DNA from 3 places in the Sinobaca sp. H24 genome. Region 2 is predicted to be linked to each of the others. Evidence: riboswitches for the same ligand, from Rfam matches in the RefSeq annotation. Region 2 holds a riboswitch; each other region holds the start of a gene.

Region 1 (3,274 bases), on a different contig from region 2:
TGTGACCTTCCTGGAGCCGGACGAGGGGAAGCTGAAACGAATCTCCCGCCGTACAGCGCTGCCACACGTATCCTATTATATGGCACAGGCTTCTGCAGAGAATATGCCATTTTCTAACGATACGTTTGATGAAGCCGCCGCTTTTCTTGCTTTTTGTACCATTCCGGATCCCATTCGTGCGTTACATGAAACCGCGAGAGTAGTGAAACCCGGGGGACGGATACAACTTTTGGAACACGTTCGTATGGACAGCCACCCGAGAGCGGCAAGGATTCAGGATATTCTAACACCGGCCTGGGAGCGGGTGGCGGAAGGATGCCAATTAAACCGGTCGACCCGGCATCTTGTGGAAAAAAGCCCGCTTCGTCTGGAACGTGTCCAATCATTATACGGCGGTCTGGTCCTTATACTGGAAGCGTATGTGCCGTTCTAAATTATTCCTCGGACGTCAGCTCATTTACAAGGATATCCAGCTGTTTCTCCATGGACACACCGTCATTAAACCAAAACTCTTTATGATCTACCATATGAATTTGATCGTTTTCATAAGCAGGCAGGTTTTTCCAGATCGAGCTTTCCATCAGTTCCTCTGCTTCCTCTACGCCGCCTTCTTCATATACTGTGACAAACATATGATCCGCTGCATATTCAGGGAGGGCTTCAAGAGAAAGGGCGGCAAATTGCTCGCCGGTATCAATCACTTCCTCCTGCACAAGGTCTGGAGCAGGGAGCTCAAGCGTTTCGTATAAGTTATACGTTCCGCGCCCCGGGGTGGTGTGGACATATATTTCTTTAGCAGACAATTCATACATGCCGACTGTTTCCCCAGACTCAATAATATCGTTTATCTGTTCTTTCGCATCCTCTCCCTGCTGTTCGTAGGAGGAAATCCATTCTTCGGCTTCTTCTTCGCGGTCCAGCAGCTCACCAAAGTGAGCGACTTCTTCTTTTGCATCCATTTCCGCCCACGGTACGGTGATCGTCGGGGCGATCTGCTCGAGCTGACTAATTACATTTTCCTCTAAATATGTAGGAGCCACGATAAGATCAGGTTCCATCTCCAGTACTTTTTCAACAGAAGGATCACCAACATCTTCTGCGTCAGCAAGTTCCTCTTCCAGATGATTGGAGTTGTTTTTTAACGTGGAGTCGATTCCGATTGGTTCAATGCCTAATGCAAGAAGGTCTCCTGCAAACTGAAGCGCGATAACACGTTCTGGATCTGCCGGAATTTCCACTTCACCGTTACCGGCTGTTACGGTTCTCATACCGCCGTCTGCTTCTTCTGTTTCCTGCGCACTGCTGTTTTCCTCAGAATCACTGCTGCCGCAGGCAGCAAGAAAAAGCACAAAGCAGAACAGAAAGGCTGAAAAACCTGCCTTTTTAATATACATTAACATCCACCATCCTTTATTGATATTGAAAATCATTATCATTTAAAAATATAGCAGGAAATTCTTTCCTTGTCTACATGCAATATGCAGTTGACTTCAAGTGAGGACCACGATATATTCAAAGATATAAACCGATCGGCAAATGACAGCAGTGGGAGAGACCGGAGGGTACCAATCCGGCACCGAAGGAGCAATTCGCCAAAAAGGCCTTGGCGGTTAAACTCTCAGGTAAACTGACCGCTGCCGGATGCACCTCTGGAGAGAGCCTGCGGGCCACCAAAGGGGAGCTTCGTTCAAGAAGCTAATCTCTCAGGTAAAAGGGACAGAGGAAAGGCAGAAGAAATTCTGGCTTTCCTCTGTCCCTTTTTTGTATAGTAAAGCATTACCGAGGCAGAGGAAACGCTGAATCCTAAGAGGAGCGTGGATTTAATGGGATTTAACAGCTGTTTTGATATTATTGGACCGATTATGGTGGGACCATCCAGTTCCCATACCGCAGGTGCCGTATCCATCGGAAGGTTTGTTTATGAGTGGCTTGGCGGAGTTCCGGACTGGACAGAGATTATGCTTTATGGATCGTTTGCAGATACGTACCAGGGACATGGCACGGATAAAGCAATAGTAGGAGGACTTCTTGGTATGGAGGCTGCATCCCACAGCATACGTGAGTCGAAGCGTTATTCCATAAAAGAAGGACTTGTCGTTAAGATGAATCCCAGAACAGACATAGGATGGGAAGGGCATCCAAACACGGTCCATATTCATGCAAACCGCTCCGGATATTTTACAGCGATAGAAGGTGTTTCAATCGGAGGAGGTCTTTCCGAAATAAGGAGCATCAACGGCGAAGCGGTTTGTATCGACATCCCGGCAGACAGTAATATTAAACAAATAGCTGATACTTATAAAAGCAGATTGGCTGGCCGACTATGACAACAGAACGAATGAAAGATATCGTCAACGCGGCTGAAGCAGATTACCTATCCATTGGAGAGTGGATGCTGAACAGGGAAGTTTCACGCTCCGGCAAAACGAAAGAAGCTATTCTTCTGCAAATGAGAGAACGGCTGCACGTTATGAAGAAGGCCGTACGCCAGGGCATCACGAATACAGAGGAGTCAGAAAGCGGCCTTTCCGGCGGCGATGCCGCCCGAATGCAGCACTATACGCAGCAGAACGTGCCTTTATCTGGAAAATTAATCAGCGACGCGATGCTGTTTGCCATGGCCACCTCGGAAAGCAACGCCCGGATGGAAGTTATTGTAGCAACACCTACTGCCGGATCCGCGGGTATTCTTCCCGGAATCCTGCTGTCACTCGAAGAGAACCAGCATATCAGCGAGAACCAGATAACGATGGGCTTGTTTTCAGCAAGTGCCATTGGCTATGTGTTTGCCAATCATGAGATGATCTCCGGTGCTGCCGGCGGCTGTCAGGCAGAAATCGGCTCGGCCGCAGCAATGGCAGCCGGTACAATTGTAGAAATAAAAGGGGGGACTCCCACTCAGGCCTCCGATGCGGTGGCGATAGCGATGAAATCACTGCTCGGTCTTGTATGTGATCCGGTAGCCGGCCTCGTAGAAGTCCCGTGTGTAAAGCGTAATGTCATCGGCACTTCGATTGCATTCAGCGCTGCTGACATGGCATTAGCCGGTATTCAAAGCCGCATTCCGTGTGATGAAGTTATTGATACAATGCACCGCATTGGAAGCAGTATGCCTGGTTCGTTGAAAGAAACGTCCAAGGGCGGATTGGCAGTAACGCCGGCCGGACAGCGAGCGGCTTCTGCGATGGCGGAAAGACCCTGTTCTTTTTAACAGTGCAGGAGGGAAATGCTTTCTTTTCTATGATATGATTAAACACACATGAGTTCGCTTGGA
Region 2 (3,274 bases):
CCCGCGAAACATCCGAAGCAGAGATGAAAAAATTATACGAAGCTGCTTATTACGGACAAGACGTCACGTTCTAATACTGCTTACCTCAAAAAGCCCGCTTCCTCTACTAAGAGGAAACGGGCTTTTTTACTGAAAAAAACAGCTTATTTTGGAAATCTCGTAATCAGCGGATTCTGCGGGTGCGCATCCGCCCCCGGCTTTTATGCCGTTTTTTTGCATTTTTGCTGCGCTCGATCCGGTGCATCGACACGCCAACGAGCAGGGCGCCAATAATTGATAACCATAAAATCAGATCCATAGCCATCCTCCTTTGCAAAACGAACTCATATAGGTGTTATCATATCATAGAAAAGAAGGCATTTCTCTAATCCCCTGTTAAAAAGAACAAGGCCTGGCCGCCATCGCTGCTGACGCTTTCTGTCCGGCAGGGGTTACCGCAAGTCCGCCTTTGGAAGTTTCTTTTAAAGCAGACGGCATGCTGCTTCCAATGCGATGCACGGTATCAATCACTTCATCACAGGGTATTCGGCTTTGTATACCGGCTGAGCCTGCAGTAGGCGTAGCAACGATCACTTCCATGCGGGCATTGCTCTCTGAGACAGCCATCGCAAACAGCATAGCGTCACTGATTAAAGTTCCGGACAACGGTGTGCCCTGTTGAACATAGTCGTTCATACGGGAGGCATCACCGCCCGAAAGACCACTTTCGGATTCACAGGTATTAGCTGTTCCTTTTTGGACAGCCTGCTTCATTACCTGCAGCCGTTCTTTCATCTGCAGACGAACTGCTTCCTCTGATCTGCCGGACCGAATAACTTCCCGGTTAAGCATCCATTCTCCTATAGAACTGCTTCCTGCCTCTGCTGCCTCAACTATATCCTTCATTCGCTCTTTCATCATGAATATCTGTCCTCCTTTTTTTAAAGTCGGCTGCAATTAGTTTTAATGCTGCATCGGCTGCGATTGCAATATGTACTGGTTCATTATTGAGCGAGCGGATTTCTGACAGCCCTCCGCCGATAGAAGCTCCTTCTACTATTACAGTTTGTCCAGATAAGTGAGCTTTAATAACAGCAGTGTTCGGATGACCGTCCCATCCCACGTCAGTCATTGGATTTAGTATAATATTCATTTTCATGTCCTCTGCTTCTTTCTGTGACTCACGTATACCGTGTGATCGAGCATCCATACCCAGCAGTCCGCCAACAATCGCTTTATCAGTACCATGCCCTTGAAATGTATCGGCAAAAGAACCATATAAGGTGATTTCTGCCCATTCCGGTACGTTCCCCAGCCATTCATAAACGAATCGTCCAATCGAAACCGCACCCGCTGTATGGGAACTGGACGGTCCTACCATAATTGGTCCGATAATATCAAAACAACTGTCAAAACTCATTAAACCCACGCTCCTTATTGGATTGATGGATTTTCTCTTATCCAGTAATGCTTCACCGCGCAAAAAAGGGACAGAGAAAAGCCAGAATTTCTTCTGCCTTTTCTCTGTCCCTTTTACCTGAGAGATTTGCTTCAAACAAGGAAGCTCCCCTTTGGCGGCCCGCAGGCTCTCTCCAGAGTTGCATCCAGCAGCGGTCAGTTTACCTGAGAGTTTAGCCGCCAAGGCTTTTTTGGCGAATTGCTCCTTCGGTGCCGGATACTTAAACCGGTCTCTCCCCCTGCTGTCATTTGCCGAACATATTATTTCTTTGAATATACCGCTGTATTCTCTTAAAGTCAACGTTCTATTATATCTGGACAAACAAAAATATTCCTGTTATGTTTTAAATGATAATGATTTTCAATATCAATAAAGGATGTGTATGTATATGTTGAAAAAATGGACGACAGCTTCTGTTTTTCTTTTCTGTCTTGCGCTTTTTCTTTCCGCCTGCGGAAACAGCGGCTCTGAGGAAAACAGCGATACCGGAGAAGCCGGACAGGCTGAGGAATCCAGTGACACGAGAACCGTTACCGCTGAAAATGGTGAAGTGGAAATCCCGGCAGATCCGGAGCGTGTTATTGCGCTGCAATTCGCCGGCGACCTTCTTGCTTTAGGTATTGAGCCCATAGGCGTGGATTCTACAATAAAAAACAATTCCGAACAGCTGGGAGAGGAACTGGCTGATGCGGAAGATGTAGGAGATCCCTCCGTGGAAAAGGTCCTGGAAATGGAACCGGATCTTATTGTAGCCCCTACATATTTAGACGAAAATGTTATCAGCCAGCTCGAACAAATTGCTCCAACGGTTACTGCACCATGGGCGGAGATGGATGCAAAAGAAGAAGTGGCATATTTCGGTGAGATGCTTGGTCGTGAAGAAGAGGCAGATGAATGGATTGCTTCCTACGAACAGCAGGCCGAAGACGCCCAGGAACAAATCAATGATATTATTGATTCCGGCGAAACCGTGGGAGTGTATGAATTATCTGCGAAGGAAATATACGTCCACACCACACCGGGACGCGGCTCCTATAATTTATACGAAACCCTGGGTCTGCCTGCTCCTGACCTCGTTCAGGAGGAAGTACTGGATCCCGGCGAACAGTTCGCAGCGCTTTCTCTGGAAGCACTGCCCGACTATGCAGCGGACCATATGTTTGTCACTGTCTATGAGGAAGGCGGCGTGGAAGAAGCAGAACAATTAATGGAGAGTTCCATTTGGAAAAGTCTGCCTGCTTATCAAAACGACCAGATATATATGGTGCCACTGGAGAAATTCTGGTTTAATGACGGAGTTTCGCTGGAAAGACAGCTTGATATTCAGGTGGAGGAGCTTACTTCAGGGGACTGACTCCAGAAGGTACATAAGCTTCTATAATGAGAAATAGTCCGCCGTATAATGAACGAACCTGATTGATGCGCAGCGGACTTTCTTCCACCAGCTGCCGGGTCGGCCGGTTCAGCTGACAGCCCTCTGCGGCCAGCTGCCAGGCTGGTGTTAGAAAATCCTGGAGCGCCGCCGCCTTTGGGTGATGATCCATTCGAACATGCTCAAATAACTGTACGCGCCCCCCTGGTTTGACGACTCTAGCAGTTTCGCTGAGAGCGAGTACGGGATCCGGGATTGTGCAGAACGCAAGAAAGGCGGCGGCTTCATCAAACGTATTATCAGGAAAAGGAATGCATTCAGCAGAAGCTTCTGCCCAGTAGAGTTCCCCATGCTTTCTCTTACGGGAAATGCGTCTGATTTTAGCGGCATCCGGCTCCAGCATGGTGACACTTTCCGCCTGCTGATAGTAAGGTATCGAAGCACCTGTACCAGAGCCGATATCA
Region 3 (3,274 bases), on a different contig from region 2:
ATGAGCCGGGTGATTTCAGTACGCCAAGTGCCAGCGGATTACTTGATACGATGAATAAGGATTTATGCTGGTGGATTAGTTTTTCTGCAGACTGAAGATCTTCAATCGAGCCGTAAAAATTAGGATACTGAAGGATAACACCGGCTGTATGCTCGTCGATTTGTTTTTCCAGCTCGTCCATATCTGTTTTTCCATCTGTAAGAGGAATGGTCTCCACTATAATTCCCGGCCCGGAAGCATAGGTTTCGATTACGTGCAGCGATTCCGGATGAACACCTTCCGACACTAAAATTTTCCGCGAGGAACTTTTGTGCTGGCTTCCTGCAACCAGTGCCGCTTCGGCAAGGGCGGTATGGCCGTCATACATAGATGAATTGGCAATGTCCATGCCAGTTAGTTCACATATCATTGTCTGAAACTCAAAAATAGCCTGCAGCTCTCCCTGGGAAATTTCAGGCTGGTAAGGAGTGTAAGCTGTATAAAATTCTGAACGCCTGATAACATGATCAACAATCGAAGGAATATAATGATCATACACTCCTGCGCCTAAAAAAGAGGGGTACGACTGCAGATCAGCATTTTTATTACTCAACTGCTGCAGTTCTTTCATTAATGCTGTTTCATTCAATGGGGCACGCAGTTTCATTTCCCCTTTGTACCGTATCTTTTCCGGAATATCGGCAAAAAGTTCTTCTGTAGTGGAAACTCCTATAGTTTTTAGCATTTCCTGCTTATCGGTTTCTGTCATGGGCAAATATCGAAAATCCATTTTTATTCCTCCTCTTTCCTATCCTTTTTTATAAAATGGAACCGGTACGACTTTTGCTGTTTTATTCTTGCCTCTAACATCAACAATAACTTCACTGCCCAACTCTGCCGCTGCTGCTTCTATTAAAACGAGACCGACATTCTTTCCAAGAGTAGGAGACTGCGTTCCGGAAGTGACAAAGCCCACTTCTCTGGAGTCAGGAGAAAATACGGTGTAGCCAGTGCGGGGTATACCTTTATCGATCATTTCAATTCCAGCAAGTTTTCTCGGAACTCCGGCCTCTTTTTGCTTTTGCAGTGCTTTTTTTCCAATAAATTCTCTGGAATCCTTCAGCTTCACAGCGAAACCCATTCCTGCCTCCAGAGGAGAAATGGTATCAGAAAGTTCCTGTCCATACAGAGGAAGCTTCGCTTCAAAACGAAGCGTGTCCCTGGCTCCGAGTCCTGCCGGCAAAAGACCGTGCGGGCCCCCTGCCTCCATGATCGTCTCCCATATACCCGCAGCATCTTCTGCTTTGCAGTAAATTTCGAATCCATCTTCTCCCGTATAGCCGGTGCGGCTTGCAAGCACCCGGCACCCAGCAAGCTCTGTCTTTTCAGAAAATCGAAAAGGCTTGATTTCTTTTAAGTTAGTTTGTGTTAATGTCTGTAGAATTTTCTTCTGCTGCAGGTCCCTGCAGGGCAAGAAGAGCTGTTTCTTTTGATATATCTTTTATTTGAACGTCCGGCCCGGCATGCTCCGTAAGCCAGTCAACATCTTTCGACGTATTGGCTGCATTAAGTACGAGAAAATATTTTTCTTCATTCAGTTGATAAACAAGCAGGTCATCAATCGTCCCTCCCTGTTCATTGCACAAAAAAGTGTACATGGCCTTGCCATTTTCCAATGAAGCCGGGTTGTTGGTAAGCATTTTCTGCAGAAAAGCCTCTGCATCTTTCCCTTCTACAATGGCTTCTCCCATGTGAGAGACATCAAACAATCCAGCTTTTGTTCTTACCGCCTCATGTTCTTCTTTAATACTGCTAAAACGAACCGGCAGCTCCCAGCCTCCAAAATCCGTTGTTTTTGCCCCATACTTTTCATATAGCGTGTAGAGCGGTGTCTGCAATGGCATTGTATATCCTCCTTCATTTGTAAAAACAAAAAAGACAGAGAAACCCCTGATATGGGTTTCTCTGTCCTAAAACCAGAAAGTTTCATCTCTATGAGACTGTCTTCGTGGGTGGCCCGCTCACGGGCACTCTCCAGAGATTCGTCGGATAAAAGTCTGTTTGCCTGAGAGATTCACTGCTGCTGCAGTTTGCTCCTTCGGCGCCGCTCCTCTGTATGCGGGCTCTCCCTTTATCGTCATCCGTCGATATTCTTTTTTATATGCTTGGTGCCCCGCTGATTAACGTCATGACGGAAAACCATCCAAAGACTAAAAAAGCGACTCCTGCAAAACCAACAGCAAAAAAATTACGGCGTCTTAATTCTCTTACTACAGCGAGAGCACACAGGATTGCCACTATTAAAAGTGTTACACCTAAAGCCATGCGGTCTACCCCCTTTAATATGTACAGTATTCTATTTACATTTTTCAAACAATTATGATATTGATTTAATTATACCGTTTGTTTTCTTATTTTGCACCTATATTTTTTTTAACGTACAATAAATGATAGACCGGCAAACGAAAGGAGTCCTCTTGATTATGGATTGGAAGCAAATACCGTTAGGCCCCCTGCAGACAAATTGTTATGTGTTATTTAATAAAAATAAAGAAGCCGTTATTTTTGACCCAGGTGGACATGGAGATGTACTAAATGCCTGGCTATCCGATAATAACCTTCAACCTCTGGCTGTGCTGCTAACCCATGCTCATTTTGACCATATTGGCGCTGTAGAAGATGTGCGTCAAAAATGGAATATACCTGTTTATCTGCATGAATCGGAACAAGATTGGCTTACAGACCCTGAAAAAAATGGGTCATCCCGCTTTTTAGGAGATGCAGCCATTAAAGCAGAGCCTGCTGACGTATTTATCACGAAAGAATCCGAGCTCAACATAGGATCTTTTCATTTTACCCTCTTTCATACTCCCGGCCACTCACCGGGCAGCATTTCTTTTTACCATAAAGAAACAAAAACCGTTTTTCAGGAGACGTATTATTTGAAAGCGGCATTGGCCGGACGGACCTGCCGGGCGGAGACTACGAAACGCTTATTACCAGCATTAACGAAGCGCTTATGCCGCTTCCTGAAGAAACTTCTGTTGCCTGCGGCCATGGGAATGTTACTACGATTGGAAATGAGATGGCCTCTAACCCTTTTCTTCATGGGTTTTCTTAAAACAATACTAGAATACAAAACAAAAAGGCTCTCGATGGGAGCCTTTTTGTTTTGAAAAAAACGGCATTTCTAATGAAAACCTGTTTCCATCATAAATGTGGTGTAATAAGTAAATCCTACAAAAAAAACGGTTAAATAGATGCCAAAAATATAAACATACATTCGTTCAGATAA

What was found. A riboswitch is a leader RNA that binds a small molecule or an ion and turns the genes downstream of it on or off. The one in region 2 is predicted to bind glycine.
Region 1: it holds a riboswitch for glycine, as region 2 does, so the genes downstream of both, MMY81_RS29340 (serine dehydratase beta chain) here and MMY81_RS08280 (serine dehydratase beta chain) in region 2, are expected to answer to the same signal.
Region 3: it holds a riboswitch for glycine, as region 2 does, so the genes downstream of both, gcvT (glycine cleavage system aminomethyltransferase GcvT) here and MMY81_RS08280 (serine dehydratase beta chain) in region 2, are expected to answer to the same signal.

Annotation. Positions count from the first base shown of each region.
Region 1 covers NZ_JALBWT010000043.1:23,219-26,492, forward strand. Annotated here, with positions in the region: gene MMY81_RS29330 (class I SAM-dependent methyltransferase) at 1-433, shown strand, start outside; gene MMY81_RS29335 (ABC transporter substrate-binding protein) at 435-1,394, opposite strand; glycine riboswitch at 1,537-1,644, shown strand; glycine riboswitch at 1,647-1,723, shown strand; gene MMY81_RS29340 (serine dehydratase beta chain) at 1,824-2,327, shown strand; gene sdaAA (L-serine ammonia-lyase, iron-sulfur-dependent, subunit alpha) at 2,324-3,211, shown strand.
Region 2 covers NZ_JALBWT010000004.1:198,814-202,087, forward strand. Annotated here, with positions in the region: gene MMY81_RS08270 (iron-containing alcohol dehydrogenase) at 1-74, shown strand, start outside; gene MMY81_RS33305 (hypothetical protein) at 164-298, opposite strand; gene MMY81_RS08275 (L-serine ammonia-lyase, iron-sulfur-dependent, subunit alpha) at 376-900, opposite strand; gene MMY81_RS08280 (serine dehydratase beta chain) at 869-1,399, opposite strand; glycine riboswitch at 1,581-1,686, opposite strand; gene MMY81_RS08285 (iron-hydroxamate ABC transporter substrate-binding protein) at 1,827-2,792, shown strand; gene MMY81_RS08290 (class I SAM-dependent methyltransferase) at 2,776-3,274, opposite strand, start outside.
Region 3 covers NZ_JALBWT010000027.1:40,152-43,425, reverse strand. Annotated here, with positions in the region: gene gcvPA (aminomethyl-transferring glycine dehydrogenase subunit GcvPA) at 1-769, opposite strand, end outside; partial or broken gene gcvT (glycine cleavage system aminomethyltransferase GcvT) at 788-1,883, opposite strand; glycine riboswitch at 2,023-2,120, opposite strand; gene MMY81_RS24330 (DUF2759 domain-containing protein) at 2,137-2,304, opposite strand; partial or broken gene MMY81_RS24325 (MBL fold metallo-hydrolase) at 2,463-3,100, shown strand; partial or broken gene MMY81_RS24320 (DUF2626 family protein) at 3,170-3,274, opposite strand, start outside.